Regions from separate parts of the Bradyrhizobium sp. C-145 genome, predicted to be linked through region 4. Evidence: predicted binding sites of a transcription regulator. Region 4 holds the regulator's gene; each other region holds the start of a gene.

Region 1 (7,765 bases), 4.4 Mb from region 4:
TCAAACCGAGCGTGATGTGCTTCAGCGCCCTCGGCGGATACCAGACGTCGATCCAGCCGGAACTGCGGTAATGGGCAAAGCCCCAGATGATCAGCACGAGCCCCGCGAGCGAAACCAGCGAATAGAGGATCTTGTAGGTCCCCTCGCCCAGCCTCGCGATCGCCTCTGCGCGCGCCTTTCGTTTCGTCGTGAAAATATGGGCGGCAAAAAACAGCACCAGCCCCAGGATCATGACCACAAGACCCACGACATCCTCCCCTAAAGCAGCCCCCGCCTCTGAGGTATCATCGATTGGCCGCTGCTCGCAACTTATGCGCTACTTACCGATCCGCCGATTGTCGACGTACCGGATCGCGATTGGCCGTCCGGCCAACGCGCCGCCGAGTCCGCCAGTGAATTTCAGCGGCAGGCAGGCCTTCAGCGATGCATTGATGGCGTTCAGATAGGTCGTGCGGGTATCGGCGGGGACGCCCGCGGTCGCGTATGTGAGGCGCGGCGGGCCGATCAGGCCACCCGCCTTGTTGAAGCTGAAGCGCACCGACATCTGCATGCCGGCGCGCGCGTTGTCCGAGGGGGGCGACCAGCAGCTGCGCAGCTCGGCAAAGAGATCGCCGATCGTATCGAGATCGTGATCGGGTTTCCGGTATTTGGCGCGGTCCGGCTCGGACGGCACGCTCTCGATCGTGAGCTGGAGGTTCTGGCCGTAGGGGTAATCGATTTCGGGAATGCAGGGACCGGGCTCGAGCGGGCTGCAATAGGACGGCGTACAGGGCGGGCCGTCGAGCACGCTGCACGGCTCGTGCGAGAACGGAATGGGGTTGATCTGGCGGGGCCGCGCGTCGGCGGCGCCCACGGCCAAGAAGGTCAGCAACAGAACCAAGATTGCGCGCAGCATTGAGAAGCACCGCGATGAGCGACCGCAATCATGTTGGGAGATTTTGGAGCGGCTTCAAGCCTACCTTGTGTTCACATGCGCGCGTTCAAGCGCGATGTCGTCGCCCGGCTTGACCGGGCGACCCAGTACCCCGAGACGATTGTGATTGAGCCGAGAGGCTGCGGCGTACTGGATGCCCCGGTCAAGCCGGGGCATGACGGAGGGTGTGGCTGCGGCAGCCGGGCGCGCGGCCACCCTAGCCCTTCTTCTTGACGTCCTTGACGTTGGTGAACTCGATGCCCTCGGCGCGTTCCCTGGTGTAGCCGAGATAGAATTCGTTTCGCGCCAGATAGACTGGATCGCCGTCGACGTCGTCGGCGATGCTCGAGGTGTTGGCGGCGATGAAGGTGTCGAGCTTCTTGCGATCCTCCGAGGAGACCCAGCGCGCGAGCTGGAACTCGCTCACCTCGAACTCGACCGGTAGCGAATATTCCGCCTCGAGCCGGGCCTTCAGCACGTCGAGCTGGAGCGCGCCGACGACGCCGACCAGCGCGGGCGCACCGTCGCGCGGACGGAACACCTGCACCACGCCCTCCTCCGACATCTGCTGGAGCGCTTCTTTCAGCTTCTTCGCCTTCATCGCGTCGGTGAGACGAACGCGGCGGACGATTTCCGGCGCAAAGCTCGGCACGCCGACGAAGTTGAAATCCTCGCCCTCGGTCAGCGTGTCGCCGATGCGCAGCGTGCCGTGATTGGGAATGCCGACCACGTCGCCGGCAAAGGCCTCATCCGCGACCGAACGATCCTGCGCGAAGAAGAATTGCGGGCTCGACAGCGGCATGCTCTTGCCGGTGCGCACGAGCTTCGCCTTCATGCCGCGGCTGAGCTTGCCCGAGCAGAGCCGCGCAAACGCGATGCGGTCGCGATGGTTCGGATCCATGTTGGCCTGGATCTTGAACACGAAGGCGCTCATGCGCGGATCGGTGGCCTCGACCTTGCGCTGGTCGCTGTCCTGCGCGCGCGGCTCGGGCGCGAACTTGCCGAGGCCTTCCAAGAGGTCGCCGACGCCGAAATTGCGCAGCGCGCTGCCGAAATAGACCGGCGTCAGATGACCCTCGCGGAATGCTTCGAGCTCGAACGGTTTTGACGCTTCGGTGACGAGCTCGAGCTCGTCCTTCACCACTGATACGTCGAGATTCGCATTGAGCTTGGCGAGTTCTTCGATCTCGATCTGCTGCGCCGCGCCGGTCTTGGCGCCGCCGCCTTCGAGCAGACGCACGCCGCCATTGACGACGTCGTAGGTGCCGAGGAAGTCGCGGCCGCGGCCGACCGGCCAGGTCATCGGCGTGGTGTCGAGCGCCAGCGTCTTCTCGATCTCGTCGAGCAGCTCGAAGACGTCGCGGCTCTCGCGGTCCATCTTGTTGATGAAGGTGATGATCGGGATATCCCGAAGACGACACACCTCGAACAGCTTCCGGGTCCGCGCCTCGATGCCCTTGGCGGCGTCGATCACCATCACGGCGGAATCGACCGCCGTCAGCGTACGGTAGGTGTCTTCCGAAAAGTCCTCGTGGCCCGGCGTGTCCAGCAGGTTGAAGACGAGGCCTTCGAACTCGAAGGTCATCACCGAGGTCACGACCGAGATGCCGCGCTCGCGCTCGATCTTCATCCAGTCCGATCGTGTGTTGCGCCGCTCGCCCTTGGCCTTGACCTGGCCGGCGAGGTTAATGGCGCCGCCGAACAGCAGCAGCTTCTCGGTCAGCGTGGTCTTGCCGGCGTCGGGGTGGGAGATGATCGCAAAGGTCCGCCGCCGCGACACTTCAGCGGCAAGCGGGGAACGGGCCGGCGATTCGGCTGCGGTGGTGGCGATGTCGGACATGGCGGGAGCGTTTGGCAGGGAAAATGGGCCTGATCAAGCCTGATTTGGTGATTGCGGAGCCCCTCGGCCAGCCCCATATCGCCGTTTGGGAGGGACGGCCCTCCCTTTCATAGGTCATTGCCTTGCGGGGACGACCCTGCCTTGCACGGAGGGTCGTCATGGCCTGGAGCATCTTGTTCGTCGCCGGTCTTCTCGAGATCACCTGGGCGATCGGCCTGAAATATACCGAGGGCTTCAGCAAGTTTGTTCCGTCCGTCGTCACGCTCGCGGCCATGGCCGGCAGCATCATCCTGCTCGGAGTTGCTCTCAAATCACTGCCAGTCGGAACCGCCTATGCAATCTGGACCGGAATCGGCGCGGTCGGCACCGCGACGCTGGGCATCATCCTGTTCGGCGAGCCCGCGACCGCTTTCCGGCTCGCCAGCATCGCCTTGATCATCGCCGGAATTATCGGATTGAAGCTCGTTACTTGACTATCTGGACCGCCCACCAGCTCAGCGCGGCCACGAGGGCCGCGGCCGGGATCGTGATCACCCAGGCATAGACGATCGAGCTCGCGACATTCCAGCGCACCGCCGAGACACGGCGGGCTGCGCCGACGCCGACGATGGCGCCGGTGATGGTGTGGGTGGTCGAGACGGGAACGCCGAGGAAGGTCGCCATGAACAGGGTCGCAGCGCCGCCGGTCTCGGCGCAAAAGCCCTGCATCGGAGTCAATTTGGTGATGCGCAGGCCCATGGTGCGGACGATGCGCCAGCCACCCATCAGCGTGCCCAGTGCCATCGCGGCCTGGCAGGACAGCACCACCCAGAACGGTACGGAGAATTCGCTGCCGAGATGGCCCTGCGAATAGAGCAGCACCGCGATGATACCCATGGTCTTCTGCGCATCATTGCCGCCATGGCCGAGCGAATAGAGCGAGGCGGAGGCGAATTGCAGGATACGGAAGGCGCGGTCGACTGCGAACGGTGTCGAGCGCACCGAGGCCCAGGACACGATCGCCACCAGCATCATCGCGAGCAGGAAGCCGACCAGGGGCGACAGCACGATCGCCAGCACCGTCTTGGACAATCCGCTCCACACCGCCGCCGAAATGCCCGCCTTGGCCATGCCGCCACCGACGAGGCCGCCGATCAGCGCATGCGACGACGAGGACGGGATGCCGAGCGCCCAGGTCACGATGTTCCAGACGATGGCCCCGACCAAGGCCGCGAAGATCACCTGGGCGTCGACGATCGAGGGATCGATGATGCCGGTGCCGATGGTCTGGGCGACGTGCAGCCCGAACACCATGAAGGCGACGAAATTGAAGAATGCGGCCCAGAACACCGCGAATTGGGGCCGCAGCACGCGGGTCGAGACGATGGTCGCGATCGAATTGGCGGCGTCATGCAGGCCGTTCAGGAAATCGAACAGCAACGCGACGGCGATCAAGCCGACCAGGACGGGAAAACCCAACGCAGCATCCACGGCGCGGCCCCTGCCTTAAAGCTTACGCATGATTTGAGCGGAAAACCGCTGCACACTTTTCCGCATCATGCGCTACACTTGCTCGATGACGATGCTGTTGATCTCGTTGGCGACGTCATCAAAGCGGTCGGCAACCTTTTCGAGATGGTCGTAGATCTCGACACCGACGATGAAGTCCATCGCGTTGCCGTTGCGATGCTTGAGGAACAGCTCCTTCAGCCCGATGTCGTGGAGGTCGTCGACGCGGCCCTCCAGCTTGCCCAGCTCCTCCGTGATCGCGCTCAGCATGGCGACGTTCGGGCCGATCGACTGCATCAGCGGCAGCGCGCGTCCCACCAGATTGGCGCATTCGATCAGAAGCCCGCCGATCTCGCGCATCGGCGGCTCGAAGGCGCGGACCTCGAACAGCATGACGGCCTTCGCCGTCTGCTGCATCTGGTCGATGGCGTCGTCCATCGAGGTGATCAGGTTCTTGATGTCGCCACGGTCGAACGGGGTGATGAAGGTGCGGCGCACCGCCGTCAGCACCTCGCGGGTGATGTTGTCGGCGTCGTTCTCGAACTGATTGACGCGCTGGCAATAGACCGGCGTCTCCTCGCCCCCGTTGAGCATGCCCTGGAGCGCGATCGAGCCCTGGATCACGGTCTGGGCATGACGGTCGAACAGGTCGAAGAACCGTTCTTCCTTGGGCAGGAAAGCACGAAACCATCGCATCATGGGGACAGGCTACCGGTTGGAAATGGCCCGGCCCGGAAGGGCCGTCATGAAACTGTCATAGACCATTTTCGATCCACGTGCGTGTCATCTCGCGCCCGCGGAGCCGGGTCATCCACCGCTTTCAAGCGACCGACAAACCTATTTAAAATCAGCCGTTTAGAGCGATCTCCGGAAGTAATGCGCGATTTCACCGATGACGCCGCGGCGGAAGGTGAGCACGCAGATCACGAAGATTCCACCCTGGATCACCGTCACCCACTGGCCGAAGCCCGCCAGATATTGCTGCATGGCGATGATCACGAAGGCGCCGATCACGGGACCGAAAATGGTTCCGAGACCGCCGACCAGCGTCATCAGCACGACTTCGCCCGACATCGACCAGTGCACGTCGGTGAGCGAGGCGTTTTGCGCCACGAACACTTTCAGCGCCCCGGCAAAGCCGGCCAGCGTGCCCGACAGGATGAAGGCCAGGAACTTGTATTGGTCGGTTCGGTAGCCGAGCGAGATCGCCCGCTGCTCGTTCTCGCGGATCGACTTCAGGACCTCGCCGAACGGCGAGTTGATGATGCGGAAGATCAAGAGGAAGCCGGCGAGGAAGCCGACCAGCACGACGTAATAAAGCACCGTCGGCTTGGACAGATCGAACACGCCGAACATGTGCCCTTGCGGAATGCCCTGGATGCCGTCCTCGCCGTGGGTGAACGGCGCCTGGAGGTAGATGAAGTACAGGAGCTGCGACAGCGCCAGGGTGATCATTGAGAAATAGATGCCCTGGCGGCGGATCGAGATGTAGCCGGTCACGATCGACAGCACGAACGCCGCGGCGACGCCGACGAGGATGCCGAGCTCGGGCGGCAGCGCCCAGACCTTCAGCGCATGCGCACTGCAATAGCCCGCGGTTCCCAGGAACATGGCGTGGCCGAACGACAGCAGCCCGCCATAGCCGACCAGCAGATTGAAGGCGCAGGCGAGCAGCGCAAAGCACAGCGCCTGCATCACGAAGAACGGATAGACTCCCGTGAACGGCACCGCCGCCAACAGCAGGGCCATCACCACGAAGACGAGCATCTCGTCGCGCATGGCGCGAGGGGTTGTAGGCAGCGTGTCGTCCGTCAGGGTCGTCATGTCAGGCTGCCCTTCCCGTCAATCCCGTTGGCTTCACCAAGAGCACCAGCACCATCAGCACGAACACGACGGTGTTGGAGGCCTCGGGGTAGAAATACTTGGTCAGGCCCTCGATCACGCCGAGCGCAAAGCCGGTGATGATGGAGCCCATGATCGATCCCATGCCGCCGATCACGACCACCGCGAACACGACGATGATGAGGTCGGCGCCCATCAGCGGCCGCACCTGGTTGATCGGCGCCGAGAGCACGCCGGCGAGCGCGGCAAGGCCGACACCGAGACCGTAAGTCAGCGTGATCATGCGCGGCACGTTGATGCCGAAGGCGCGCACCAGCGTCGGGTTTTCAGTGGCGGCGCGCAGGTAAGCGCCGAGTTGGGTCTTCTCGATCAGGAACCAGGTCGCAAGGCACACCGCCAGCGAGAACACGACGACCCAGCCGCGATAGACGGGTAAGAACATGAAGCCGAGATTCATGCCGCCCCTGAGCTGGTCCGGAATGGCATAAGGCAGACCGGAGGAGCCAAAGTAGTTCTGGAACACGCCCTGCACGATCAGCGCGATGCCGAAGGTCAGGAGCAGGCCGTAGAGATGATCGAGCCCGGTCAGCCATTGCAGCATGGTCCGCTCCAGGATCATGCCGAAGATGCCGACGATGATGGGCGCCAGCAGCAACGCCCACCAATAGTTGATGCCGCCGAGGTTCAACAGGAAATAGGCGACGAACGCGCCCATCATGTAGAGCGCGCCATGGGCGAAATTGATGATGTTGAGCATGCCGAAGATCACGGCAAGCCCGAGACTGAGCAGCGCGTAGAACGAGCCGTTGATCAGTCCCACCAGTAGCTGAGCGTATAGAGCCTGCATCGATCGATCTCGTACCCAGTCCCGTTTTGTTGACGACGGTGCCCGCCAGCGGACGCTGTCGGTACTACTTCTTCACCAGCGGACAGGCGCTTTCCGAGAGCGGCCTGAAAGCCTGGTCTGCCGCCGTCGTGCCGATCAGCTTGTAGTAGTCCCACGGCCCCTTGGATTCCTCGGGCTTCTTGACCTCGAACAGATAGGCGGGATGGAGCTTGCGGCCGTCCGCGCGGATCGTGCCCTTGCCGAACAGTGGATCGTCCGTCGGCATTTCCTTCATCTTGGCGACCACCTTGGCGCCATCGTGCGGATTGCCACCCAACGCTTCCAGCGTCTTGAAATAATGGATCAGGCCCGAATAGACGCCAGCCTGCACCATCGATGGCATCGCCTTGTTCTTCATCTTTTCGGAGAAACGCTTGGAGAAGGCCCGGGTGCCGTCGTTCAAATCCCAATAGAAGGTTTCGGTGAAGTTCAGCCCCTGCGCCACTTTCAATCCGAGCGCATGGACGTCGGTGATGAACAGCAGAAGCCCGGCGAGCTTCTGGCCGCCTGCGACGATGCCGAATTCCGCCGCCTGCTTGATCGTGTTGGTGGTGTCGCCACCGGCGTTCGCCATGCCGATGATCTTGGCTTTCGACGCCTGCGCCTGCAGCAGGAACGAGGAGAAGTCAGCGGTGTTGAGCGGATGCTTCACGCTGCCAATCACCTTGCCGCCTGATTTGACCACGACTGCGGCGGTGTCGCGCTCGAGCGCGTGACCAAAGGCGTAGTCGGCGGTCAGAAAGTACCAGGTGTCGCCGCCGGCCTTCACCAGCGCCTGTCCCGTGCTGTTGGCCAG
Region 2 (7,765 bases), 4.5 Mb from region 4:
CCGACTTGCCGGCCTCGGCGGCCTCGGCCAGTGCACGCACGATCGGTGAGTTCTGCGAGGTGCGGTAGAGCGTCTGCTTGATCGCGACAACATCTGGGTCGCGCGCGGCCTGCTGCAGGAACTGCACCACCACGTCGAAGGATTCGTAGGGGTGATGGACAATGAGGTCCTTCTGCCGGATCGCAGCGAAGATGTCGCCGGCATGCTCGCGCACCCGCTCGGGATGGCGCGGCACGTAAGGGGTGAATTCGAGGTCGGGACGGTCGATGCGGGTGAGCTGCGAAAGCTCGTTCATGGCGAGCACGCCGTCGACCAGGAACACCTCGTCATCGGCGGCCGACAATGCGTGCTGCACGAAGCTCCGCAATTCCTCGGGCATTTTGGCGTCGATCTCGAGCCGGATCACGGAGCCGCGGCGGCGACGCTTCAGCGCGGTCTCGAACAGGCGGACCAAGTCTTCCGCCTCTTCCTCGATTTCGAGCTCGGAGTCGCGGATGATTCGGAAGGCGCCCTGGCCGTGCAAATTGTATCCGGGGAAGAGGCGGTTGATGAACAGGGCGGTCGCCTGTTCCAGCGAAATCAGCCGGACGGCCTTGCCCTCGGCTGGTAGGCGGATGAAGCGATCGATCTTGCCGGGCATGCGGATCAGCGCGTTCATCTGCTTGCCGTCGGCGGCGCGCGTGAGCTGGAGCGCGATGGTGAAGCCGAGGCTTGGAATGAACGGGAAAGGGTGGGCCGGATCGATTGCGAGCGGCGTCAGCAGCGGGAACACGTTGTTGAGGAAGTAGTCCTCGATCCAGGTCCGCTCCGCCTTGGTGACGTCCTTGCCCTCAACCAGCACGATGCCGACATCGGCGAGCGTGCCGCGCAGGTCGCGCCAGATCGCCTGCTGGTCGGAGGCAAGCTCGGAGACGGTGCGGTTGATCAGCGCGAGCTGCTCCGACGGCGTCAGGCCATCGGGGGCGCGCTCGGCAATGCCCTCGCGCACCTGGGCCTTGATGCCGGCCACGCGGACCATGAAGAACTCGTCGAGGTTATTCGCTGAAATCGACAGGAATCGTACCCGCTCCAGCATGGGGTGGCTGGGATTGACCGATTCCTCCAGGACGCGGCGATTGAAATGCAGCCAGGACAGCTCGCGGTTGATGAATCGCTCGGGGCTGGAAGCGATCGCCGGCAGGCCCTCGGTTTCCGGAGCTTTTTCTTTGATTTCAAGGGCTTGCGCTGAGTCCATGAGAAGTCGATCCATCCAGTTCACCCCAATTTGCGACTTACGCGCAAAACCGGCGGGAGCATGTGTTAGAGCGATGACGTTTCGATGACATTGATGTTCCGCCGCTCCGCCGCGTCAAGCGGCCTCGGAGGCGAGCGGGGTCCGGTCAGGCATCCCGAAGCAGCTCGGCGGCCAGCGCCCGGGTGACGGGGCGCCCAAGTCGCAGGGCCTCGCTGTCGAGCAATTCCACAGCCCGCCGGGCGGCGGCCGAGGACCGCTCCAGGCGGGTGGCAAGGTAGCTGACCACGCTCTCATCCACCGTGAGCTGGCGGTCGGCGCAGAATTTGACGATCAGGCCACGGAAAAGCTGGTCGTCGGGCGGCAGCAGCGCGACCACCGGCACGGCGCGCAGGCGCGAGCGCAGGTCGCGAAGCTCGATCTCGAGCGATGCCGGGACCTCGCGTCCGGTGAAGAGGACGTAGGCGCCATCCTCACGGGCGAGGTTCATCAGGTGGAAGAGGGCACGCTCGTCAAATTCTTTCGCCTTGAGATCCTCGACCACTAGCGCCCCGGTGGCGAGCGCGCCCGGAACCGCTGCGGCGGTCAGGGCATTGGCCGTGGTCGAGCGGGCGCCAGCCTCCTCGGCCCAGATCGCGGCGAGATGGCTCTTGCCGCTGCCTTCGGGGCCGGCCAGCCACATAATCCGGTTCGGCCATTCCGGCCAGGCGTCGATCAGGCCGAGGCCGGCCACGTTGGCGGGGCCCTCGAGGAAATTGTCCCGACTGAGGCTTTCCGCATGCGGAAGCGAAAACGCCAATTGTCGGGGATGAACGCGGCCTGCCACGCTTGCCTTGCTCCATGCCGGCGCGCCGGCCTCGTTGGAAAAGATTCGACTTGATCGGAGCGGGAGTTGGCCTTTTGCGGGGCCGCATCCCAACTCATTTGGCCTCGATCGTGCTCATGTGCCGCAGCCACTCGACGAGATAGAGCGACACGGACGAGAGCGTGAAGACCGTGACGAGGCCCATCAGGATCATATCATAAGGGGCCGGCTTGAAGCCGAAGGCAAGCGCGGCCAGCACCAAGGCCGCGAACGCCACTTGGGCCACAGTGTTGAGCTTGGACACCTTCGAGGGCTTCATCTCGACCGGCCGGTCGAACAGCCAGGATACGATCACGGCGGCGACGATCATGATGTCGCGCGAGACCACGAGGATGACGATCCAGCGCGGAATCGCCCCCCAGATGCCGAGCGCCATGTAGATCGAGACCAGCAGCGCCTTGTCGGCGAGCGGATCGAGCAGGGCGCCGAGCTCGCTCGTCATGTTGAAGCGCTTGGCCAGGAAGCCGTCGACGGCGTCGCTGATACCGGCGATCAGGAAGACCGCGAACGCCACCTCCATTTGGCTCGACACGATGGCCCAGACGATGATCGGGACCAGCATGATGCGGCCCAGGGTAATGATGTTCGGAATACTCACGCGGCGCTTCCCGGCACCCGGATTGACCTCAGATCCGGCCCCCTCGGAGGCTGAACCGGTTGATATCTACATAGTATAGGGCGGGGCGCCATGCGAGCCATTGCGCGTCCCCGGAATTCGACGTAACCAGCCGCAAACCCACTGGAAATCGGGCATGACCGACCGCAAAAACGGCCTCACTTACGCCGATTCAGGCGTCGATATCGACGCCGGCAACCGCCTCGTCGACCTGATCAAGCCGATGGTGCGCGCCACCGCACGGCCCGGCGCCGACGCCGAGATCGGCGGTTTCGGCGGCCTGTTCGACCTCAAGGCGGCCGGTTTCAAGGACCCCGTGCTGGTTGCCGCGACCGACGGCGTCGGCACCAAGGTCAAGATCGCGATCGAGACCGGCCTGCATGGCGGCATCGGCATCGACCTCGTCGCCATGAGCGTTAACGACCTCGTGGTTCAGGGCGCCGAGCCACTGTTCTTCCTGGACTATTTTGCCTGCGGCAAGCTCGATCCCGAGGCCACCGCCGCGATCGTCGCCGGCGTTGCGGAGGGCTGCCGCGAATCCGGCTGCGCCCTGATCGGCGGCGAAACGGCCGAGATGCCCGGCCTCTACAAGGACGGCGACTACGATCTCGGCGGCTTTGCCGTCGGCGCCGCCGAGCGCGGCACGCTGCTGCCGCGCAAGGACATCGCGGCGGGCGACGCCGTGATCGGACTCGCCTCGTCGGGCGTGCACTCCAACGGCTTCTCGCTGGTGCGCAAGATCGTGGAACAATCCGGTCTCGGCTTCGAGGCGCAAGCGCCTTTCGCGCCGGTGATGACGCTGGGCGGCGCGCTACTGACGCCGACGCGGCTCTACGTCAAATCCTGCCTGCGCGCGATCCGCGAGACTGGCGCGGTGAAGGGGCTCGCCCACATCACCGGCGGCGGTTTCACCGACAACATTCCGCGCGTGCTGCCGAAGCACCTCGGCGTCGGCATCGACCTTGCACAGCTGCCGGTGCTGCCGGTGTTCAAATGGCTGGCCGCGCAGGCCGGCATCGCCGAGCTGGAAATGCTGCGCACCTTCAATTGCGGCATCGGCATGATCGCGATCGTCGAGCCTGACCAGGTCGACAAGGTGGTCAAGGTCTTGACCGATGCCGGCGAGACCGTGGCGCAGCTCGGCACCGTGATCCCGGCCGAAGGCGAGCACCGCGTCGTCTATAACGGCCACCTCGACCTGGCGCTGTGATGAAGCGCCGCGTCGCCATCCTGATCTCTGGCCGCGGCTCCAACATGGCTGCGCTGATCAAGGCAGCGGCTGCCGCGGATTTTCCGGCAGAGATTTCGCTGGTCATCTCGAACAAGGCCGATGCACTGGGGCTCGAACGGGCGAGGGCGAGCGGCGTGACAACGGAGGTGATCGAGAGCAAGCCGTTCGGCAAGGACCGCGCAGGTTTCGAGAAGGTGCTGCAGGCCGCGCTGGACCGGCACGGCATCGAGCTGATTTGTCTGGGCGGCTTCATGCGCCTGTTCACGGCGGAGTTCACCAAGGCCTGGTACGGGCGGATGCTCAACATCCATCCCTCGCTGCTGCCATCCTTCCCCGGCCTCGACCCGCACGGCCAGGCCTTGCGTGCCGGCGTCAAGCTGTCCGGTGCGACGGTGCACTTCGTGATCCCGGAGACCGATGCCGGCCCGATCGTGATGCAAGGCGCCGTGCCCGTCAGCGACAACGATACGTCGGACACGCTCTCGGAGCGCATCCTCGAAGTCGAGCACCGCATCTATCCCGAGGCGCTGCGGCTGCTCGCGGCCGACAAGGTCCGGATCGAGGGCGAGGTGTGCAAGACGGCCGGCAGCGGACCGTGGGAGAATTTTTTGGTTTCGCCGGTGGTGAGCTGAAGCGACGTTGCTTTTGACTTTCCAAACAAAATCCCCCGGCAGAGCCGGGGGCAACGTCATGATCTCTCGCGCGTAGCTTTGAGAGAAATCAGGAGACCTTGAGGTTCTCCGCGGATGATTTGCCGCGGTTCTCCACGAGGTCGTATTCAACCACCTGGTTCTCGTTGAGGGTCGAGAGTCCGGCGCGCTCGACGGCGGAGATGTGGACGAACACGTCCTTGTCGCCGCCGTTCGGCTTGATGAACCCATAGCCCTTGGTCGGGTTGAACCATTTGACGGTGCCCTTTTGCGGCATCGCTAGTCTCCTCCACTAGATAGAAAAAAGACGCGGCCGCTTTTTCGCGTGCCACGCCACAAACGGGCTTCCGGAAGTCTGTTCGAGTCTTGAGTCTTAATGTCGCGAAACGCACAGCCGAGCGGCCAATTCCGATTGTGGTCAATATTGCAACATGAAAAGCGCGCGTTAGCAAGCAGGACGCGAATTTCAAGATCGCACCGGACGCGCCCAAGTGCAATTTTCGACCTGTGGCCGGGGAACCACAATCAGGAGCAATCCCCCTCGTCGGGAGGCGTCAGCTGGTTGACCCTCCGTAACAGTTCGGCGCAAATCACCTCATGCGTGCGCCGCTCCTGTTGCATTTTTGCGCGCCGCCATTTGCTTTGGGATTTGTCGTCATGCGCTGCACCGTGCAGCCACCAGGGACACGGCAGACGATCGGGCTGAACCGCGTCCGCCGGGTCGCGGCAGCGGTCGCGACGACCTTTGCCCTTATGACGTTTGCGTTCATCGTGACGGTGTCGGCGGCGACGCCCGTCCTCGCGCAAAGTCCGACGCCGACGCCCACGCCGACCCCGACACCCACGCCGTCTCCGACCCCGGTCCCGATGCCGACCTCGACCAACTACGACCAGTCGGCCGGCAACAGCACGCTCAATCTCGGCTCAGGTTTCCTGGAGCGCCTCGGCAACCAGGCATCGAGCGGCATCAACCGGGCATCCCGGACCAATCCCGGCGGCGGCGGCGCATCGGCGAGCACCGAAGATCCGCGCTACCGCACCTGGTTCGAGGGCTACGGCATCTCGGTCCGCACCGATGCGCAGGGAGACTTCCTCGGCGACAAGCGCAAGACCTTTGGCGGCGTCGCCGGCATCGGCGCGCGGCTCGCACCCGGCGTCAATATCGGCTTTTCTGTCGACCAGAGCCACACCGACATCGACGTGCCGCTGGCGCTCCAGTCGGCGACACTCGACCTGACCCAAATCGGCCTCAACGGCTCCATCGACAAGGGGCCCTGGACTTGGGCCTTTGCGGTGGTGCACGGATTCGGCAAGGTCCGTTCCAGCCGCGACACCGGCTTTGGCGTTGCGAACGCGGGCTATCGCGCCGCGGTCGACGGTGCGCTGACCGAGATCAGCTATTACTGGACCAAGGACCAGATGCGCATCGTGCCCAAGGGCGCGCTGGAATATGTGCGCGCCACCAGCGCGGCGTTCCAGGAGGCCGGCGGCCTTGATCCGCTCAACGTCGGCGCGACGGCGCTGTCGCGCGCGCGCGTCATGATCGGGGCCGAGATCGGCCGCTACTTCATCATCGACCAGAAAATCCTCGACCTGTCCGCCTACGGCAAGTTCGTCGACAATTTCCACCAGGACCTCGGATCGGTCCAGGTCAGCCTGGGGACCCAGAGCATCGTCGTCCCCGGCATCGGCGAGAGCCGCTACGGCATGGATGCCGGCGCCTCGGCCTCGCTCAGCCTGACCAGCGTCGCGCGGCTCTACGTCAATTACGACGGCAAGTTCCGCAACGAGCTCACCTCGCACCAGGGCACAGTCGGCTTCGAATACAAATGGTGAGCTGAAACTTACGCCGGCGTTGCCGCGGCATAGCCCGTCAGCCCAAAACCCTCGCGCGCGGCCGTCATCATCGGCACCAGCGCGTTCGGATGGATGAACTCGTCGCGGAAGCAGGGATAGGTCTTGGGATCGAAGATCTTCTTCAGCCAGTCGACCACGATCTTGTGCCGCTCGGAGGTGCGGAACTCCTTGTGATAGGTGAGCCAGAGATCGGCGTGGTGGCTGACGCCGAGATCGACGGCAACGAGCGGCGCACCGAGCGCGATCGACACCGTCGGCAGGAAGCCGATGCCGGCGCCGCGCTCGACGGCATAGAGCACGCCGACCGAGGAGTTGGTCTTGATCCCGACGACGCCTTCCAGCGACTTCAGCCCGAGCACGCGGGCGTAGGCGCCGTCATCGACCTGCGGCGCGCTCTGCTTGATGATGCGGTGGTTCTTGAGTTCGGCGAGCGTTGCCGGCACGCCGTAGAGATCCTCGTACTCCTTGGAGACGAACGGATAGATGTGCAGCCGGCCCAGCTTGGCGACGATCAGATCCGGATTGGTCGGTGGCTCGAGCTGGATCGCGATGTCGGATTCAAGCCGCGCGACGTCGGCCTGCTCCATCGCGCAGCGCAGATCGACCGTGATCCTGCGATAGGTCTTCTGGAAATCGATCAACCGCGGCAGGATCCAGAAATTGCCGGGTCCTTCCGTCACCGCGACGCGCACGGTGCCAGCGGTGTCGTTCGACGAACGCGCGGCGCGACGGAAGACGTTGAAGGCGTGACGCTCCATATGCGCGACGTCGGCGATCATCGCGGTGCCTTCGTCGCTGAGCGTGAGTCCGCTCTGGTCGCGCAGGAACAGCTTGCAGCCGATGCTCTCTTCGAGCCGGTCGATCCGGCGCATCAAGGTGGTGGACGTGAGGCCGAGCTCTTCGGCCGCGTTGCGAAAACTTTTATATTTTGCGCACGCTAAAAACAGCTTCAAATCGTCCCAGGACGCACCCAGGACTTCTTCACGGTGCTGCATCATCGCAGCACCCCGGTGCAATAACTGCTGCATACTCTTGGTCCCCAACCGCTAAGCTCGTCCTCATAGCGGGGTACGAAAGTCGCAAACGATAGAGGGGCGATCTCGGTATGGAAAGAGGCTCGTTTGCCGCAAGGCATGATTTCGACGCGCTGCCGCTGAGCCCGGACGTGGACGTCCGTTGCGCGCAATTTTCCGAAATCGCCGCGCTTTCGGAAATGGCGCATCGCCTGGTGCCGGGCGTGCAGATCGGTTCAGCAGAGCTTGCAAGATATTTCACCTTCGATCCTCAGAGCATCCTGACTTTCAGCCGGAAGGGC
Region 3 (7,765 bases), 770 kb from region 4:
CTGCTGATGGTGATGGCGGGGCTGGAGCGTCCTGATAGCGGAGAGGTGGTGGTGTCTGGCACGCCTTTCAATGCCCTCGACGAGGACGCGCTGGCCCGCTTCCGCGGCCGCCAGGTCGGCATCGTCTTCCAGTCCTTCCATCTGATCCCGACCATGACGGCGCTTGAGAACGTCGCCGTGCCGCTCGAGCTCGCCGGCAATCCGGATGCCGCCAGGCGCGCGGCGCAGGAGCTGCAATCGGTCGGCCTCGGCGATCGCTTGCATCACTATCCGACGCAACTCTCCGGCGGCGAGCAGCAGCGCGTTGCGCTGGCCCGCGCGTTGGCACCCGATCCGGCGATCCTCGTCGCCGACGAGCCGACCGGCAATCTCGATGAGGCCACCGGAAAGCAGATCATCGATCTCCTATTCAGCAAGCATGCCGAGCGCGGCATGACCTTGGTGCTGGTGACGCACGATTCCTCGCTCGCGCATCGCTGCGATCGCGTCATCCGCCTGCGCTCCGGGCGCATCGACACGCAGTCCGCGCCCGCATGAGCACGGCTGCCGAATCGTTCGCGAAGCCAAGTGCCGTCGCGCTGTCACTGCGCTACGCGCTGCGCGAATTGCGCGGAGGCCTGCGCGGCTTCTACGTCTTCATCGCCTGCATCGCGCTCGGCGTGATGGCGATCGCCGGCGTCGGCTCGGTCTCGGCGAGCCTCTCCGACGGTCTTGCGCGCGAAGGCCGCACGCTGCTCGGCGGCGACGTCTCGTTCGTGCTGTTCCAGCGCGAGGCCAAGCCGGAAGAGGTCGCGTTCCTGCGCTCGCGCGGCACCGTGTCGACCGCCGCGACCCTGCGCGGCATGGCGCGCTCGACTGATGGCAAGCTCGCGCTGGTCGAGATGAAGGCGGTCGATGGCACCTATCCGATGCTGGGCCAGCTGACACTGGCACCGCCGCTGCCGATGTCCGATCTCCTCGCCGAGCGTGACGGCGCATTCGGCGCCGCCGCCGATCCAACGCTGCTGGCGCGGCTCTTGCTCAAGCCCGGTGATCGCGTCACCATCGGCTCGGCGACCTTCCAGATCCGCAGCACGGTCGAGGCCGAACCCGACAAGCTCGCCGGCGGCATCGGCTTCGGGCCGCGCTTCCTGATCAGCCAAGCGGGCCTGCGCGCCACCGGCCTGATCCAGCCCGGCAGCCTGGTGCGCTGGGTCTACCGGGTGAAGCTGCCTGACGCTGCCAACAGCGAACGCGCCACCGAGACTTTCATCGCTGACGCGCGCAACGCGGCGCCGCAGGCCGGCTGGGAGATCCGCAGCCGCTCCAATGCCTCGCCGCAGCTCGAGCGCAACATCAACCGTTTCACCCAGTTTCTGACACTGGTCGGCCTCGCCGCACTGCTGGTCGGCGGCGTCGGCGTCGCCAATGCCGTGAAGAGCCATATCGACCGCCGGCTCGAGGTGATCGCGGCCTTCAAGGCCGTCGGTGCCACCGGCCGCGACGTGTTCGGCATCTATCTCGCGCAGGTCATCCTGCTCGCCGCGATCGGTTCGGTGATCGGCCTTGCGCTCGGCGCCGCGATGCCCTTCGCCATCGTCGGCCTGTTCGGCAAGCTGTTGCCGCTGCCGGTGGTGACGGCCGTGCATGCCGACGAGCTCGCGCTGTCCTTCGTCTATGGCCTCCTCACCGCATTGGCCTTCGGCCTGTGGCCGCTCGGCCGCGTCCACGACGTGCCGGTGGCCGCGCTGTTCCGCGACACCATCAGCTCCGAATGGCACCGGCCGCGCCTGGGCTACCTGGTGTTCATGGGCGTCGTGATCGTCCTGCTCGTCGCCGTCGTGATCGGGCTCTCATTCGACAAGCGCATCGCCGCGGTGTTCGTGGCCTCCTCCGTCGTCGTGTTCGCCCTGCTGCGCGGCATCGCCGCCCTCTTGATGGCCATCGCACGGCACCTGCCGCGGACGCGGCTGCCGATGCTGCGGCTGGCGATCGCCAACATCCACCGGCCGGGCGCGCTGACGCCGTCCGTCGTGCTGTCGCTGGGGCTCGGGCTCGCCGTGCTCGTCACCATCACCCAGATCGACGGCAATCTGCGCCGCCAGTTCCTGGCGGCGCTTCCCGAGCAGGCGCCATCGTTTTTCTTCATCGACATCCCGAGCGCGCAGGCCGAGCAGTTCGACCTCTATCTGCGGCAGATTGCCCCCGGTGCCAAGGTCGAGGATGTGCCGATGCTACGCGGCCGCATCGTCGGCGCGCGCGGGTTGCGCGCCGAGGAGCTCAAGCCCTCGACCGATTCCGAATGGGTGCTGCAAAGCGACCGCGGCCTGACCTATACCGGCGAGCTGCCGAAGGGGTCCAAGGTGGTCGAGGGCGAATGGTGGAGCGCCGACTATTCCGGCCCGCCGCTGGTCTCGATGGAAAAGAAGATCGCCGACGGACTCGGTCTCAAGCTCGGCGACGAGATCGTGGTCAACGTGCTTGGCCGTGACATCCCGGCTAGAATCGGCAATCTGCGCACCATCGACTGGCAGCGGCTCGGCATCAATTTCGTCCTCGTGTTCTCGCCGAACGCCTTCAAGGGCGCGCCGCATACCCATATCGCAACGCTGACCGAAGCCGGCAGCAACGCTGCGGGCGACGGCAAGATCATCAAGCAGGTGGCCGACGCCTATCCGATGGTGACGAGCGTGCGCGTGCGCGAGGTGATGGAGACGGTCGGCTCGGTGGTGACCAACCTGGCGCTGGCGATCCGAGGCGCCAGTGCCGTGACCCTGATCTCGGCGATCCTGGTGCTCGGCGGGGCGCTCGCCGCCGGCCATCGCCACCGGGTCTATGATGCGGTGATCCTGAAGACGCTGGGCGCGACGCGGCTGCGGCTGCTCGGCGCCTATGCGCTCGAATACCTCCTGATCGGGCTCGCCACCGCGGTGTTCGGCGTGATCGCCGGCAGTATCGCGGCCTGGATGATCGTGACGCGGCTGATGACGCTGAGTTTCGTCTGGCAGGCCGGCAGCGCCGCCAGCGTGGTCGCGGCCGCGCTCGTCGTCACTGTGGGGCTCGGGCTCGCCGGCACGCTGCTTGCGTTGAACAAAAAGCCCGCGACGGTGTTGCGGAATTTGTGACAAAAGGTAGCGGATGGGCGCGCGGGAGCAGGAATCGCACGATTCCTGCGATTAACCACGTCCGCCCGTCAGGATTGTGGCCGAGGGCGACATTCAGCCGCGCGTGGACGGTTGCAGCGAATGTGTTAGTTTCCCACATATCGAGTGGGTTCGGAGCCCCGATTGTGAGCCTAAATTTAGTCGGCTGGGATCGGTATCCGAGATAGAACTGACGAACCGGCGGCGTGGCGACCCTCATGCCGGACCGGACCAACCAACGGGAATTCGACCATGTCGGACCTAGACCGTAACTACGCTTCTCCTTTCGGCAGGGCCGCCGGGCGTGTTGACGCCGCGACGGTCGATGCCGGCCTGCGCGCCTATATGCTGCGCATCTACAATTACATGAGCATCGGCCTGGCCATCACGGGCCTTGCCGCGCTCGGCGTCTACATGGCCGCCGTGACGGACGTCCCGACGCCGGAAGCCGTCCGCGTCGGCAAGCTGTTCCTGACGCCATTCGGCTACGCGATGTTCGTGAGCCCCCTGAAGTGGCTGTTCATGCTGGCGCCGCTCGCGATGGTGTTCGTGATCTCGGCGGGCATCAACCGTCTGGCACCCTCGACGGCCCAGATCCTGTTCTGGGTGTTCTCGGCGCTGATGGGCATCTCGCTGTCGTCGATCTTCCTGGTGTTCACGCACACCTCGATCGTGCGGGTATTCTTCATCACCGCGGCGACCTTCGGTGCGCTCAGCCTCTACGGCTACACCACCAAGCGTGACATGACCGGAATGGGCTCGTTCCTGTTCATGGGCCTGATCGGCATCATCATCGCCAGCCTGGTGAACCTGTTCCTGGCCAGCTCGATGCTGCAGTTCATCGTGTCGGTGGTCGGCGTGCTGGTGTTCGCGGGCCTCACCGCCTGGGATACCCAGCGGCTGAAGAACGACTACATCTACGGCTACGCCTCGGCCGGCGGTGACATCGCAGAGCGTGCGGCCATCACCGGCGCGCTGTCGCTGTACCTGAACTTCATCAACCTGTTCACGCTGCTGCTGCAGCTCCTCGGCCAGCGCGACTAACGCCAGGACGAGGGAACGACATGAACCCCGGCCGTAAGGCCGGGGTTTTTGTTTGGGCCGGGCTGTACCCACAGGCACCGTCATTGCGAGGAGCTCTTGACGAAGCAATCCAGAGTGCCTCCGCGGATGCATTTCTGGATTGCTTCGCTACGCTCGCAATGACGCCGGAGAAGCAGCGCAGCCTCTTCCAGCGGCCGCGGGAAGCCTCTATCCTTCCCGCCATGTCCGCACCTGAAATCAGGCCCACCACCGAGGCCGACCTTCCCGCCATCACCGCCATCTATCAGCAGGCCGTCCGCGAGGGCACCGCGACGTTCGAGCTGGAGCCGCCCGACCTTGCCGAGATGACGCGCCGCTATCGCGCGCTGATCGACGGCGGCTATCCCTATTTCGTCGCCATCCTCGATCGTCGCGTGGCCGGCTATGCCTATGCCGGGGCCTACCGGCCGCGGCCGGCCTATCGCTTCACGGTCGAGAATTCGATCTATCTCGACCCCTCCTTCCACCGCCGCGGTGTCGGCTCCCTGCTGCTGGAGCGGCTGATCACCGAATGCGAGGCGCGTGGCTTCCGCCAGATGATCGCCGTGATCGGCGATTCCGCCAATGCCGGCTCGATCGGCGTTCACACCAAGAGCGGCTTCAAGATGATCGGCACGCATCCCAATGTCGGGCTGAAATTCGGCCGCTGGCTGGATACGGTGATGATGCAGCGGGATCTCGGCGAGGGCGCGAGCACGGTGCCGGGGAAGTAGGGGCTCCCGTCATTCCGGGGCGCGCGCAGCGCGAACCCGGAATCCATTGAACGACACGGACGGTGGATGAATGGATTCCGGGTTCGCGACTTCGTCGCGCCCCGGAATGACGACCGAGGGTCTTCACACCACCGCCAGCTTCCGATCGATCACCAGCAGCACGCGCTCGAGCTCGTGACCGCGGCGCAGGATCAGGCCGGTCGCCGAGATCACGCTGTACATGCCCTGCTTGCGCGCAAGCCGCGGGTCCTTCTCGATCCGATAGATCGGCACTTCCGAGGCGCGGCGATAGACCGAGAACACGGCGCGGTCCTTCAGGAAGTCGATAGCGTAGTCGCGCCACTCGCCGTCGGCGACCATGCGGCCGTAGAGATTGAGAATCCGGTGCAGCTCGAGGCGGTTGAAGGTCACCCGATTCGGCTGCGTCGTCGCAGCGGCGGGGCGCGCCGCCGCGCGCTGCTCGCTCGGCTCGGCATCCTCCGACATCAGATTCATGGGAAGCGCCTCCTCATCGCACGGCATGACCCGCGTCCGCGACAACCGGAACCTCTGGCATCATGACAGTTGCATGATTGCGCCAACCTGTCCCTACTGCAAGGGGCCTTCCCGTTCGACTCATCGAATCGGGACACACGCAATGGTGGAACTTTGTCGCGGCAAACCGTCACGGGATCGTTAGCAGGAATCATAGTGTCGCCGCTTTTCCGCCTAGCGACTGCCGCCCTGCACTGCGAAAAGGCTCACGTGCGTTGGCCCGGTCCTTCGGTTCCGGATTCCTCAGCCCCCAGCCCCCCGGGGTCGACAGGATCGGGTCTGTACGCGCGACAAGGAGGGCCAACGCAAGTTGGTCCTTTTTTGTTTGTGTGGGTGTTTCCGGCTCGCCGAGCCTTCGCTCTCCTCATGCACCGGCTCCCTCCCCTCATCCTGAGGGCCGCGCTCGCGCGGCGTCTCGAAGGATAAGGCCGAGCTGCATCCGCCGGGCCTGCTTGGTTCGTGACGCGCGCAAGGGCGCGCTCCTCACCATGAGGAGTTAGAGCGAGCGCGACGCTGGTGAGTCAGTGAAATCAGTGCAGCGACGTGTAGGCCGCGCCCAGCATCGCACCCGGCTTCTCTCGGTTGCCATCCTGAACATAAACCACCGCACCGTCGACGCCGTCGCGCGTGAGGTTCTCGATCGGCACCGTCCAGCTTTCCGGACGGCCGGTCCAATCGCCGACCTTGAGCAGGTTGCGCACCACGTTGTGGTAGGTGATCTGCTGTCCGCGATTTTCGCCGCGGGTGATCGTGATCGGCACCGACTTGGCGATCGAGCAGATCCAGACCTCGCCGTGCGAGACGGTGGGCTCGTTGCTCGCGGCGACGGAGACGCTGATCTGCTTGCCCGCAAGCGACATCGTCACCGGCACGCTCATCACGCCCATGCCCTTGTCGGTCTTGCCGATCGCATTCTCGATGCCGGTGCGATCGCTGCCGATGACATGGGTCGACCCATTGACGACGACCTGCGGCGTGTAGACCTCGCGGTCGCCGCGCATGCGCGAGTAAGCACGCTGCCGCGCAGAGAACCGCGAATCGGCCAGCGTGTCCTTCCAGCCGAGATAGTCCCAATAGTCGATCGGCATGCTCAGCGCGATGACCGAGGGATCTTTGGAGAGATCGCCGATGATCTTATCGGCGGGCGGGCAGGACGAGCAGCCCTGCGAGGTAAACAATTCGACAACGGCGCGGGGATCAGCCTCGGCAGGGCGGATGACGGCGACGATCGCACAGATGCCGAGAGCACCCGACCAGAGGGCACTGGACCAACGTGAAATCGGATGAGAAGCCGTCATTGTTGTCATGTCGAACGCCGCACACCATTGCTCGTGAGAGGGAATCTTATCGCCTGATGGTCACCGTAATCTTACGGGGCGCAGCACATTCTTCCGTCCAGGAGGAGGTTTTCCACCGGCCGGGCCCATCCGAAACGTGCCGCAAAACGCGCGAAGGCGGCCTTTTGATAGGCCGCCTTCGTTCTGGCTTCTACTCACTTCGCAGTGAGCCATCGTTCACAAATCCGCGCTTACGCCGCGAGCTTGCGCAGGACGTAATGGAGGATGCCGCCATTGCGGTAGTAATCGAGCTCGTCCAGCGTATCGATGCGGCAAAGCAGCGAAACGCGCTGCAACGAACCGTCGCCGGAGACGATCTCCGCGGTCAGCTTCTGGCGCGGCTTGAGGTCGCCGACGAGGCCGCGCAACGTGACCTTCTCGTCACCCTTCAGACCCAGCGACTGCCAGGAAGTGCCGTCCTCGAAGGTCAGCGGCAGCACGCCCATGCCGACCAGGTTCGAACGGTGGATGCGCTCGAAGCTCTGGCAGATCACGGCGCGAACGCCGAGCAGGCGCGTGCCCTTCGCGGCCCAGTCGCGCGAGGAGCCGTTGCCGTATTCAGCGCCGGCGAACACCACCAGCGGCACCTTCTCTTCCTGGTACTTCATCGCGGCGTCGTAGATCGACATCTGCTCGCCGTCCGGCCAGTGCTTGGTCAGACCGCCTTCCGGAATGTTGCCGTCGGCGCCCTTCAGCATGAAGTTCTTGATGCGGATGTTGGCGAAGGTGCCACGCATCATCACTTCGTGGTTGCCGCGGCGCGTGCCGTACTGATTGAAGTCCGCGGGGCGCACCTGGTGCTCGCTGAGATATTTGCCAGCGGGCGAGGTGAGCTTGATCGAGCCGGCCGGCGAGATGTGGTCGGTGGTGATCTTGTCGCCGAACATGGCGAGGATGCGCGCCTCGACGATGTCGGTGACCGGCTCCGGCTCCTTCTTCATGCCGTCGAAATAGGGCGGGTTCTGCACATAGGTCG
Region 4 (7,765 bases):
GGCCCATGCCGGTCTGCACCTCGTCGAACGCGAGCAACAGGCCCTTCTCGTCGCAGAGCTGACGCAGCGCCTTGAGGAAGGCGGGTGTCGACGAACGCACACCGCCCTCGCCCTGGATCGGCTCGATCAGGATGCCGGCGGTCTGCGGACCGATCGCCTTCTTCACGGCCTCGATATCGCCATGCGGGACCTGGTCGAAGCCGTCCATCGGCGGGCCGAAACCTTCGAGATACTTTGCCGAACCCGTCGCGGCCAACGTCGCCAGCGTACGGCCATGGAAGGCGCCTTCGAAGGTGATCATGCGATAGCGATCAGGATGGCCTTTGGCGGCGTGATAGCGCCGCACGACCTTGATCACGCATTCCAGCGCTTCAGCGCCGGAATTACAGAAGAACACGAAGTCCGCGAAGCTTTCGCTGCACAGGCGCGCCGCCAGTTTCTCACCGTCCGGGCTTTGGAACAGGTTCGACATGTGCCAGAGCTTGGTCGCCTGCTCCTGCAATGCCTTGACCAGCGCGGGATGGGCATGGCCGAGCGCGTTCACCGCAACGCCCGACGTGAAATCGAGATAGCGATCGCCATTGGTCGCGATCAGCCAGCAGCCTTCGCCGCGCTCGAAACCAAGGTCGACCCTGGCGAAAACGGGAAGCAGATGCGGCGCGGCGCTGTTGGTCATGACCATCACTTGGATGTTGCATTTGAATGTTGAGACCTGCCTGGCGTGCCTTGCGCAGCGCACCATTGACCGGTCCGGAAAACGAAACGTGCCGCCTTTTAAGGGCGGCACGCGGCACTATCTTATGCCTGGCAAGACCGGTGTCAATGCCGCCTGGAAAGCCTCGCGAAACGCTGAATCCGTAGTCTTGCGGTGCCGATTTTGCGGGGTTTTCACCACGGAACATGTGGAAGCGAGTCGGCGGACTCTTGCGCGGGAGTCACGCCATATTGTAGCGTTTGGCCTGTCAGATACGACATCTCGTGCAGCGGTTCTGATCCTCTAAGTCCTCATGTACCGGCGTAAACGTTCGGGCGTCAGTAGCGCGCCCGGCGAGCCTTAAGGGATTCTGGCGGCACGGGTTTTTCAAGGCTTAGGCATTCGCTGTGAGGCCCCAGGATGGCGGCGCGCAGCGAGGGAAAGGGTGCAATGACGGTTTTGACCTGGTCCGACGATCGCGTCGAGCAGCTGAAAAAGCTCTGGGAGGCCGGACTTTCGGCCAGCCAGATCGCGGCCGAGCTCGGCAATGTGACCCGCAATGCCGTGATCGGCAAAGTGCACAGGCTCGGCCTGTCGGGCCGCGCCAAGAGCCCATCTTCGGCCGCGCCGCGGCCGCGCAAGGCGCGCCCAGCACAGCACATGATGCGGGTGACCCGGCCGATCTCGCGCGGCAACACCGCGCTGGCGCAGGCCTTCGAGGTCGAGGTGGAGGCCGAACCGGTCACCTACGACAACGTGGTGCCGATGAGCCAGCGGCTGTCGCTGCTGGAATTGAACGAGGCAACCTGCCACTGGCCGGTCGGCGATCCATCGAGCCCGGATTTCTTCTTCTGCGGCGGCAGGGCGCTGTCCGGCCTGCCCTACTGTGCCCAGCACTCGCGCGTGGCGTATCAGCCGGCCGCGGATCGGCGGCGGGCGCCGGCCAAGCCGAGCACGCGGTGAGTTTGTTCTGAGATCGAAACGGCAGCCGTCACGCGATGACGGCTCTACAAATCCGATGTCGTCCCGGACAAGCGCGCCTCAAGCGCGCGTAGATCCGGGACCCACAGCCACCGCAAGCTGTGGCTACGGGGACTCGAAGTTACTTTTTTAGCGCAACAATCACTCCCTGTGCTATGGGTCCCGGATCTGCGCTTACGCTTGTCCGGGACGACAGTGAGAGTGTGGCAGCCGCCTGCTAAAGCAACACCGCCTAACTTAGGTCTGCTCCGCCTTCGCAAACCGATCATCCAGCGCATAGCCGGCGCCGCGGACTGTGCGGATCGGGTCCTGCTCGCGGCCGAGATTGAGCAGCTTGCGTAGGCGGCCGATATGGACGTCGACGGTGCGCTCGTCGATATAGATGTCGCGGCCCCAGACGCTATCGAGCAGCTGCTCGCGCGAGAACACGCGGCCGGGATGCTCCAGGAAGAACTCCAGCAGGCGATATTCGGTCGGGCCGAGATCGATCGGCCGGCCAGAGCGCGCCACGCGGCGCTTGTCGCGATCGAGCTCGATGTCGCCATAGGCGAGCACGGTGGCGAGCCGCTCCGGGCTTGCCCGTCGCAAGAGCCCCTTCACGCGCGCGAGCAGCTCCGGCACCGAGAACGGCTTGACGATGTAGTCGTCGGCGCCGGTCGCAAGACCCCGCACCCGCTCGCTCTCCTCGCCGCGCGCGGTGAGCATGATGATCGGGAGTTGCTTGGTCTCGGGACGGGTGCGCAGCCGCCGGCACAGCTCGATGCCTGATAGTCCCGGCAGCATCCAGTCGAGCACGATCAGATCGGGGATGTGTTCCTTGAGGCGGGTGTCGGCGTCGTCGCCGCGCATCACCGTCTCCACGTCATAGCCGTCGCCTTCGAGGTTGTAACGGAGAAGCTCGGTGAGAGCTTCCTCGTCCTCAACCACCATGATGCGTGCGCCCATGTTGTCGTCGCTCCCTCAGGTATTCGGTACCGTCGTGGCGAAGGTCGTCATGTCGCCCTTCGGCCGCTTGTCGGTGATCGCCTGACCCTCGATCATGTAGAACACTGTTTCGGCGATGTTGGTGGCGTGGTCACCGATCCGCTCGATGTTCTTGGCGCAGAACATCAGATGGATGCAGAACGAGATGTTGCGCGGATCCTCCATCATGTAGGTGAGGAGCTCGCGGAACAGCGAGGTGCAGATGGCGTCGACTTCCTCGTCGCCCTTCCACACCGCCATTGCCGCCGGCAGATCATGCGCGGCATAGGCGTCCAGCACCGACTTGACCTGCTGCTGCACGAGGTCGGTCATGTGCTCCAGGCCGCGGAACAGTTTTAGCGGATGGAAGTCCGTCTCCAGCGCCGCAACGCGCTTGCCCATGTTCTTGGCGAGGTCGCCGATGCGCTCGAGATCGGTGGCGACGCGCATGGCGCCGACAATCTCGCGCAGATCCACCGCCATCGGCTGGCGGCGGGCGATGGTGAGCACGGCGCGCTCCTCGATGCGCTTCTGCAGCGCGTCGAGCTCGGCGTCGGTGGTGACGACGCGCTGGCCGAGCGCGACGTCGCGGCGGATCAGCGCGTCGACGGAATCGACGATCATGCGCTCGGCGATGCCGCCCATCTCGGCGACCAGGCGGGTGAGCTCCTGGAGGTCGGTGTCGAAGGCCTTTGCGGTATGTTCAGTACCCATGTCCCGTCTCCTCAGCCGAACCGGCCGGTGATGTAATCCTGCGTACGCCGGTCGCTCGGCGACGTGAAGATCTTGCTGGTGTCGTCGAACTCGATCAGTTCGCCGAGATACATGAAGGCGGTCTTGTCGGAGACGCGCGCCGCCTGCTGCATGTTGTGGGTGACGATCGCGATCGTGTAGTTCTCGGACAGTTCCTGGATCAGCTCCTCGACCTTGGCGGTCGAGATCGGATCGAGCGCCGAGCAGGGCTCGTCGAACAAGATCACTTCAGGCCGCACCGCGACCGTGCGGGCGATGCAGAGGCGCTGCTGCTGGCCGCCGGAGAGCGACAGGCCCGAGGCGTTGAGCTTGTCCTTGACCTCGTTCCACAGCGCGCCGCCGCGCAGCGCCTTCTCGACCCGGTCGTCCATCTCGGACTTCGAGATCTTCTCGTAGAGGCGGATGCCGAAGGCGATGTTCTCGTAGATCGTCATCGGGAACGGCGTCGGCTTCTGGAACACCATGCCGACCCGGGCGCGCAGCAGATTGAGGTCGAGCTTGGGATCGAGAATGTTGGTCTGGTCGAGCATCAGCTGACCGGTCACGCGCTGGCCCGGATAGAGGTCGTACATCCGGTTGAAGATGCGCAGCAGGGTCGACTTGCCGCAGCCCGACGGGCCGATGAAGGCCGTGACGCGGTTGGTGCCGAGCGTCAGGTTGATGTTCTTCAGCGCGTGATGCTCGCCGTAATAGAAGTTGAGGTTGCGCACCGTCACCTTGGCGGGCGCTTCCGGCAGCGGATGCGAGGCCAGGTGACCGTTGGAACTCACGGATACGGACAGGTCGGTCATTTTGCGGTCCTCTCGGCACCGAGGATGCGGGCGCCAATGTTCAGGGCAAGCACGGTGAGCGTGATCAGCAGTGCGCCGCTCCAGGCGAGCTGCTTCCAATAGGCGTAGGGGCTCTGCACGAAATTGTTGATGGTCACGGGCAGGTTCGCCATCGTCTTGTTCAGGCCGAGGCTGAAGAACTGGTTCGACAGCGCGGTGAACAGCAGCGGCGCGGTCTCGCCGGCGACGCGGGCGGTGGCGAGCAGCACGCCGGTGATGAGGCCGGAGCGCGCGGCGCGGTAGGCGATGCGCTTGATCACCAGTGAGCGCGGCAGGCCGAGCGCGGAGGCCGCCTCGCGCAGCGCGTTCGGCACCAGAAGCAGCATGTCCTCGGTGGTGCGCAGCACCACCGGGATGACGATCACGGCGAGCGCGAGGCTACCGGCGATCGCCGAGAAGCCGCGCATCGGCACCACCACGGCGCCGTAGATGAACAGGCCGATGATGATCGAGGGCGCCGACAACAGGATGTCGTTGATGAAGCGGATCACCGAAGTCAGCTTGTCGTTACGGCCGTATTCGGCGAGATAGGTGCCGGCGAACAGGCCGAGCGGCGCGCCGATGCCGACGCCGAGCACGGTCATGATCAGCGAGCCGACGATGGCGTTGAGCAGGCCGCCTTCGGACGCGCCGGGCGGCGGCGTGTTCTCGGTGAAGACCTGGAGGTTCAGGCCGCTAAGGCCGTTGTAGAGCAGCGTGATCAGGATCAGCGCGAGCCAGGTGACGCCGAAGGCGGCGGCGGCGATGCAGAGCCCGCGGATGACGATGTCGGTGCGGCGGCGGCGTGCGTAAATCGGGTTCATGTCACTTCCCCGCCTTCTGTTCCAGGCGCAGCAGCATCAGCCGCGCGGCCGCGAGCACGAAGAACGTCAGCACGAACAGGAGCAGGCCGAGCAGGATCAGGCCGGACTGGTGCAGGCCGTCACTCTCGGCGAACTCGGAGGCGATCGCCGCCGAGATCGTGGTGCCCGGCGCGAAGATCGACGAGGAGATCCGGAACGAGTTGCCGATGATGAAAGTCACCGCCATGGTCTCGCCGAGCGCGCGGCCTAGCGCCAGCATGACGCCGCCGATGATGCCGACGCGGGTGTAGGGGATCACCACGCTGCGGACGACTTCCCAAGTGGTGCAGCCGACGCCGTAGGCGGCCTCTTTCAGCACCGGCGGCACCGTCTTGAACACGTCGACCGAGATCGAGGTGATGAAGGGCAGCACCATGATGGCGAGGATCAGCGCAGCGTTGAATAGGCTGAGATAGGACGGGGGACCTGCGAAGATCGCCCCCAGCACCGGGACGCCGTCGAAGACCCTGATCATGAAGGGCTGGAAGGTGTTGGCCAGGAACGGGCCCAGCACGAAGAAGCCCCACATGCCGTAGATGATCGAGGGGATGCCGGCGAGCAGCTCGATCGCCATGCCGATGGGGCGGCGCAGCCATTGCGGGCAGAGCTCGGTGAGGAAGATCGCAATGCCGAGACCGACCGGAATGGCGATCAGCATCGCGATGAAGGAGGTGACGAGCGTGCCGTACATCGGCCCGAGCGCGCCGAGCACGGGCGGATCGGCCGAGGGCGCCCAGCGCTGCGTCCACAGGAACGACAGGCCGTATTCCTTGATCGCCGGGAAGGCGCCGACGATCAGCGAAATGATGATGCCGCCGAGGATCAGCAGCACCGAGATCGCGGAAAGCCGCGTGATCCAGTAGAAGGTGACGTCGCCGAGCTTGAACGCGCTCAAGGCCTTGGCGCGGTCATACGGTCCGGCGTCGTCGATTACATCGCTCTGAACAGCCATCTCTGCCACGCCGATCCCCTGTACCCGTTCTATATACGCTTGTTGCCGGACTTGTGCCCCGGATGCGGCGCGAGCTGCGAAGCGGCGCGACGCTGATCCGGGGCCCGGTTCTTGTCGGTCCCGGCGCTGCGCAGCAGCGTTTCACGCTGCAGCGCGTCCGGGCCATTCGCTTCAGCTCTTGATCTCGGCAGCCCAGGTCTTCTCGATCAGCTGGACGACGCTGTCCGGCATCGGGATGTAGTCGAGCTCTTCAGCCGCCTTGCCGCCGTTCTTGAACGCCCAGCGGAAGAACTTGATGGCTTCCTGGGAGGCAGCCTTGTCCGTCGCAGACTTGTGCATCAGGATGAAGGTCGCCGCCGTGATCGGCCAGGACTTGTCGCCGGGCTGGTCGGTCAGGATAACGTAATAGCCGGGAGCCTTGGCCCAATCGGCGTTGGAGGCGGCGGCCTGGAAGGCCTCGACGGTCGGCTGCACCGGCTTGCCGGCCTTGTTGACGAGACCGGTGTAGGTCAGCTTGTTCTGCTTGGCATAGGCGTACTCGACATAGCCGATCGAGTTCTTGGTCTGGCTGATGTTGCCCGACACGCCTTCGTTGCCCTTGGCGCCGACGCCGACCGGCCACTCGACCGCGGTGCCCTCACCGACCTTGCTCTTCCAGTCCGCGCTGGCCTTGGAGAGGTAGTTGGTGAAGTTGAAGGTGGTGCCCGAACCGTCCGAACGGCGGACCACGGTGATCGCCTCCGCGGGCAGCTTGACGTTCGGATTGAGCTTCTTGATCGCGGCGTCGTCCCACTTGGTGATCTTGCCGAGATAGATGTTGGCCAGCGTCTCGCCATCGAACACCAGTTCGCCGGGCTTCACGCCCTCGAGGTTGACGACGGGGACGATGGCGCCCATCACCATCGGCCATTGGACGAGGCCGTCCTTCTCGAGCTGCTCGGCCTTGAGCGGCGCGTCGCTGGCGCCGAAGGTCACGGTCTTGGCCTGGATCTGCTTGATGCCGCCGCCCGAGCCGATCGACTGGTAGTTCAGACCGTTGCCGGTCTCCTTCTTGTAGGCGTCAGCCCACTTCGAATAGATCGGGAACGGGAATGTCGCACCGGCACCCGTGATGTCGGCTGCAAACGCCGCCGTCGTCGATGCGGCGACCAAGCCGGCAGCGACGATAGTTTTGAGGAAATTCATGCTGGTCTCCATACAGGGGAGCGAAGCGCCATCCGCGCCCGATCGCGCTCCCCGCGCCGCCCCTTTAGGAGCGGTCGGCTGTGCTTTTACGAAGGTTTCGTGACAGCTGGATGACACCCTCAAGCGCTTGGAATCGCTTGATTTTCACATCGATGCCGGAGGCCTGGCCTGGGGAAAACAAGCGGTAAAAGTGGCGCCCTGTTTGGGTACGCTTTCGATCAGGAGCCGGCCGCGATGACGGTTAAGAATATGTTTCACCAGCGATAATCCGAGCCCGGTTCCACCCTGCGAGCGGCTGTCGCCAACGTCGACCCGGTAGAAGCGCTCGGTCAGCCGGGGCAGGTGCTCCGGTGCGATGCCCGGACCGAAATCCCGGACCATGGCCCGGATTTCCTGAGATCCATCAGTGGCCGCGCTTGACGTCAGCGACACGATGACGCGTCCGCCCGAGGCGCCGTATTTGAGCGCGTTCTCGATCAGGTTCTCGAACAGGCGAAGCAGCTCCTCGCGGTCGCCCGCGATCATCACGGGGGCTTCCGGCAGATGGGTCTCGACATCGACCTGG

The links. Region 4 encodes PhoB, which activates phosphate uptake and scavenging genes when phosphate is short. Its sites were predicted from a motif close to TGTCATNNANCTGTCAT; they were not measured.
Region 1: a site for PhoB is predicted at 4,983-4,999, ahead of LRP30_RS17685 (DUF47 domain-containing protein). Genes of this name have one in related genera too.
Region 2: a site for PhoB is predicted at 1,308-1,324, ahead of LRP30_RS18125 (RNA degradosome polyphosphate kinase). Genes of this name have one in related genera too.
Region 3: a site for PhoB is predicted at 5,476-5,492, ahead of LRP30_RS00875 (DUF2794 domain-containing protein). Genes of this name have one in related genera too.

What each region holds. Positions count from the first base shown of each region.
Region 1 is NZ_CP088150.1:3,826,728-3,834,492, reverse strand. Features, by position in the region: gene LRP30_RS17710 (NnrU family protein) at 1-247, opposite strand, end outside; gene LRP30_RS17705 (hypothetical protein) at 317-895, opposite strand; gene LRP30_RS17700 (peptide chain release factor 3) at 1,131-2,753, opposite strand; gene sugE (quaternary ammonium compound efflux SMR transporter SugE) at 2,912-3,226, shown strand; gene LRP30_RS17690 (inorganic phosphate transporter) at 3,219-4,223, opposite strand; gene LRP30_RS17685 (DUF47 domain-containing protein) at 4,296-4,940, opposite strand; gene LRP30_RS17680 (branched-chain amino acid ABC transporter permease) at 5,097-6,065, opposite strand; gene LRP30_RS17675 (branched-chain amino acid ABC transporter permease) at 6,067-6,930, opposite strand; gene LRP30_RS17670 (ABC transporter substrate-binding protein) at 6,995-7,765, opposite strand, start outside.
Region 2 is NZ_CP088150.1:3,919,812-3,927,576, forward strand. Features, by position in the region: gene LRP30_RS18125 (RNA degradosome polyphosphate kinase) at 1-1,234, opposite strand, end outside; gene LRP30_RS18130 (DnaA/Hda family protein) at 1,380-2,057, opposite strand; gene LRP30_RS18135 (CDP-alcohol phosphatidyltransferase family protein) at 2,152-2,694, opposite strand; gene purM (phosphoribosylformylglycinamidine cyclo-ligase) at 2,849-3,922, shown strand; gene purN (phosphoribosylglycinamide formyltransferase) at 3,922-4,575, shown strand; gene LRP30_RS18150 (cold-shock protein) at 4,664-4,870, opposite strand; gene LRP30_RS18155 (autotransporter outer membrane beta-barrel domain-containing protein) at 5,251-6,429, shown strand; gene LRP30_RS18160 (LysR family transcriptional regulator) at 6,438-7,478, opposite strand; gene LRP30_RS18165 (hypothetical protein) at 7,556-7,765, shown strand, end outside.
Region 3 is NZ_CP088150.1:178,793-186,557, reverse strand. Features, by position in the region: gene LRP30_RS00895 (ABC transporter ATP-binding protein) at 1-537, shown strand, start outside; gene LRP30_RS00890 (FtsX-like permease family protein) at 534-3,104, shown strand; gene LRP30_RS00885 (Bax inhibitor-1/YccA family protein) at 3,375-4,166, shown strand; gene LRP30_RS00880 (GNAT family N-acetyltransferase) at 4,388-4,918, shown strand; gene LRP30_RS00875 (DUF2794 domain-containing protein) at 5,042-5,413, opposite strand; gene LRP30_RS00870 (DUF1223 domain-containing protein) at 5,983-6,759, opposite strand; gene acnA (aconitate hydratase AcnA) at 6,981-7,765, opposite strand, start outside.
Region 4 is NZ_CP088150.1:8,935,072-8,942,836, forward strand. Features, by position in the region: gene LRP30_RS42075 (aspartate aminotransferase family protein) at 1-676, opposite strand, end outside; gene LRP30_RS42080 (GcrA family cell cycle regulator) at 1,145-1,657, shown strand; gene phoB (phosphate regulon transcriptional regulator PhoB) at 1,913-2,620, opposite strand; gene phoU (phosphate signaling complex protein PhoU) at 2,636-3,352, opposite strand; gene pstB (phosphate ABC transporter ATP-binding protein PstB) at 3,364-4,182, opposite strand; gene pstA (phosphate ABC transporter permease PstA) at 4,179-5,024, opposite strand; gene pstC (phosphate ABC transporter permease subunit PstC) at 5,026-6,015, opposite strand; gene pstS (phosphate ABC transporter substrate-binding protein PstS) at 6,187-7,200, opposite strand; gene LRP30_RS42115 (ATP-binding protein) at 7,345-7,765, opposite strand, start outside.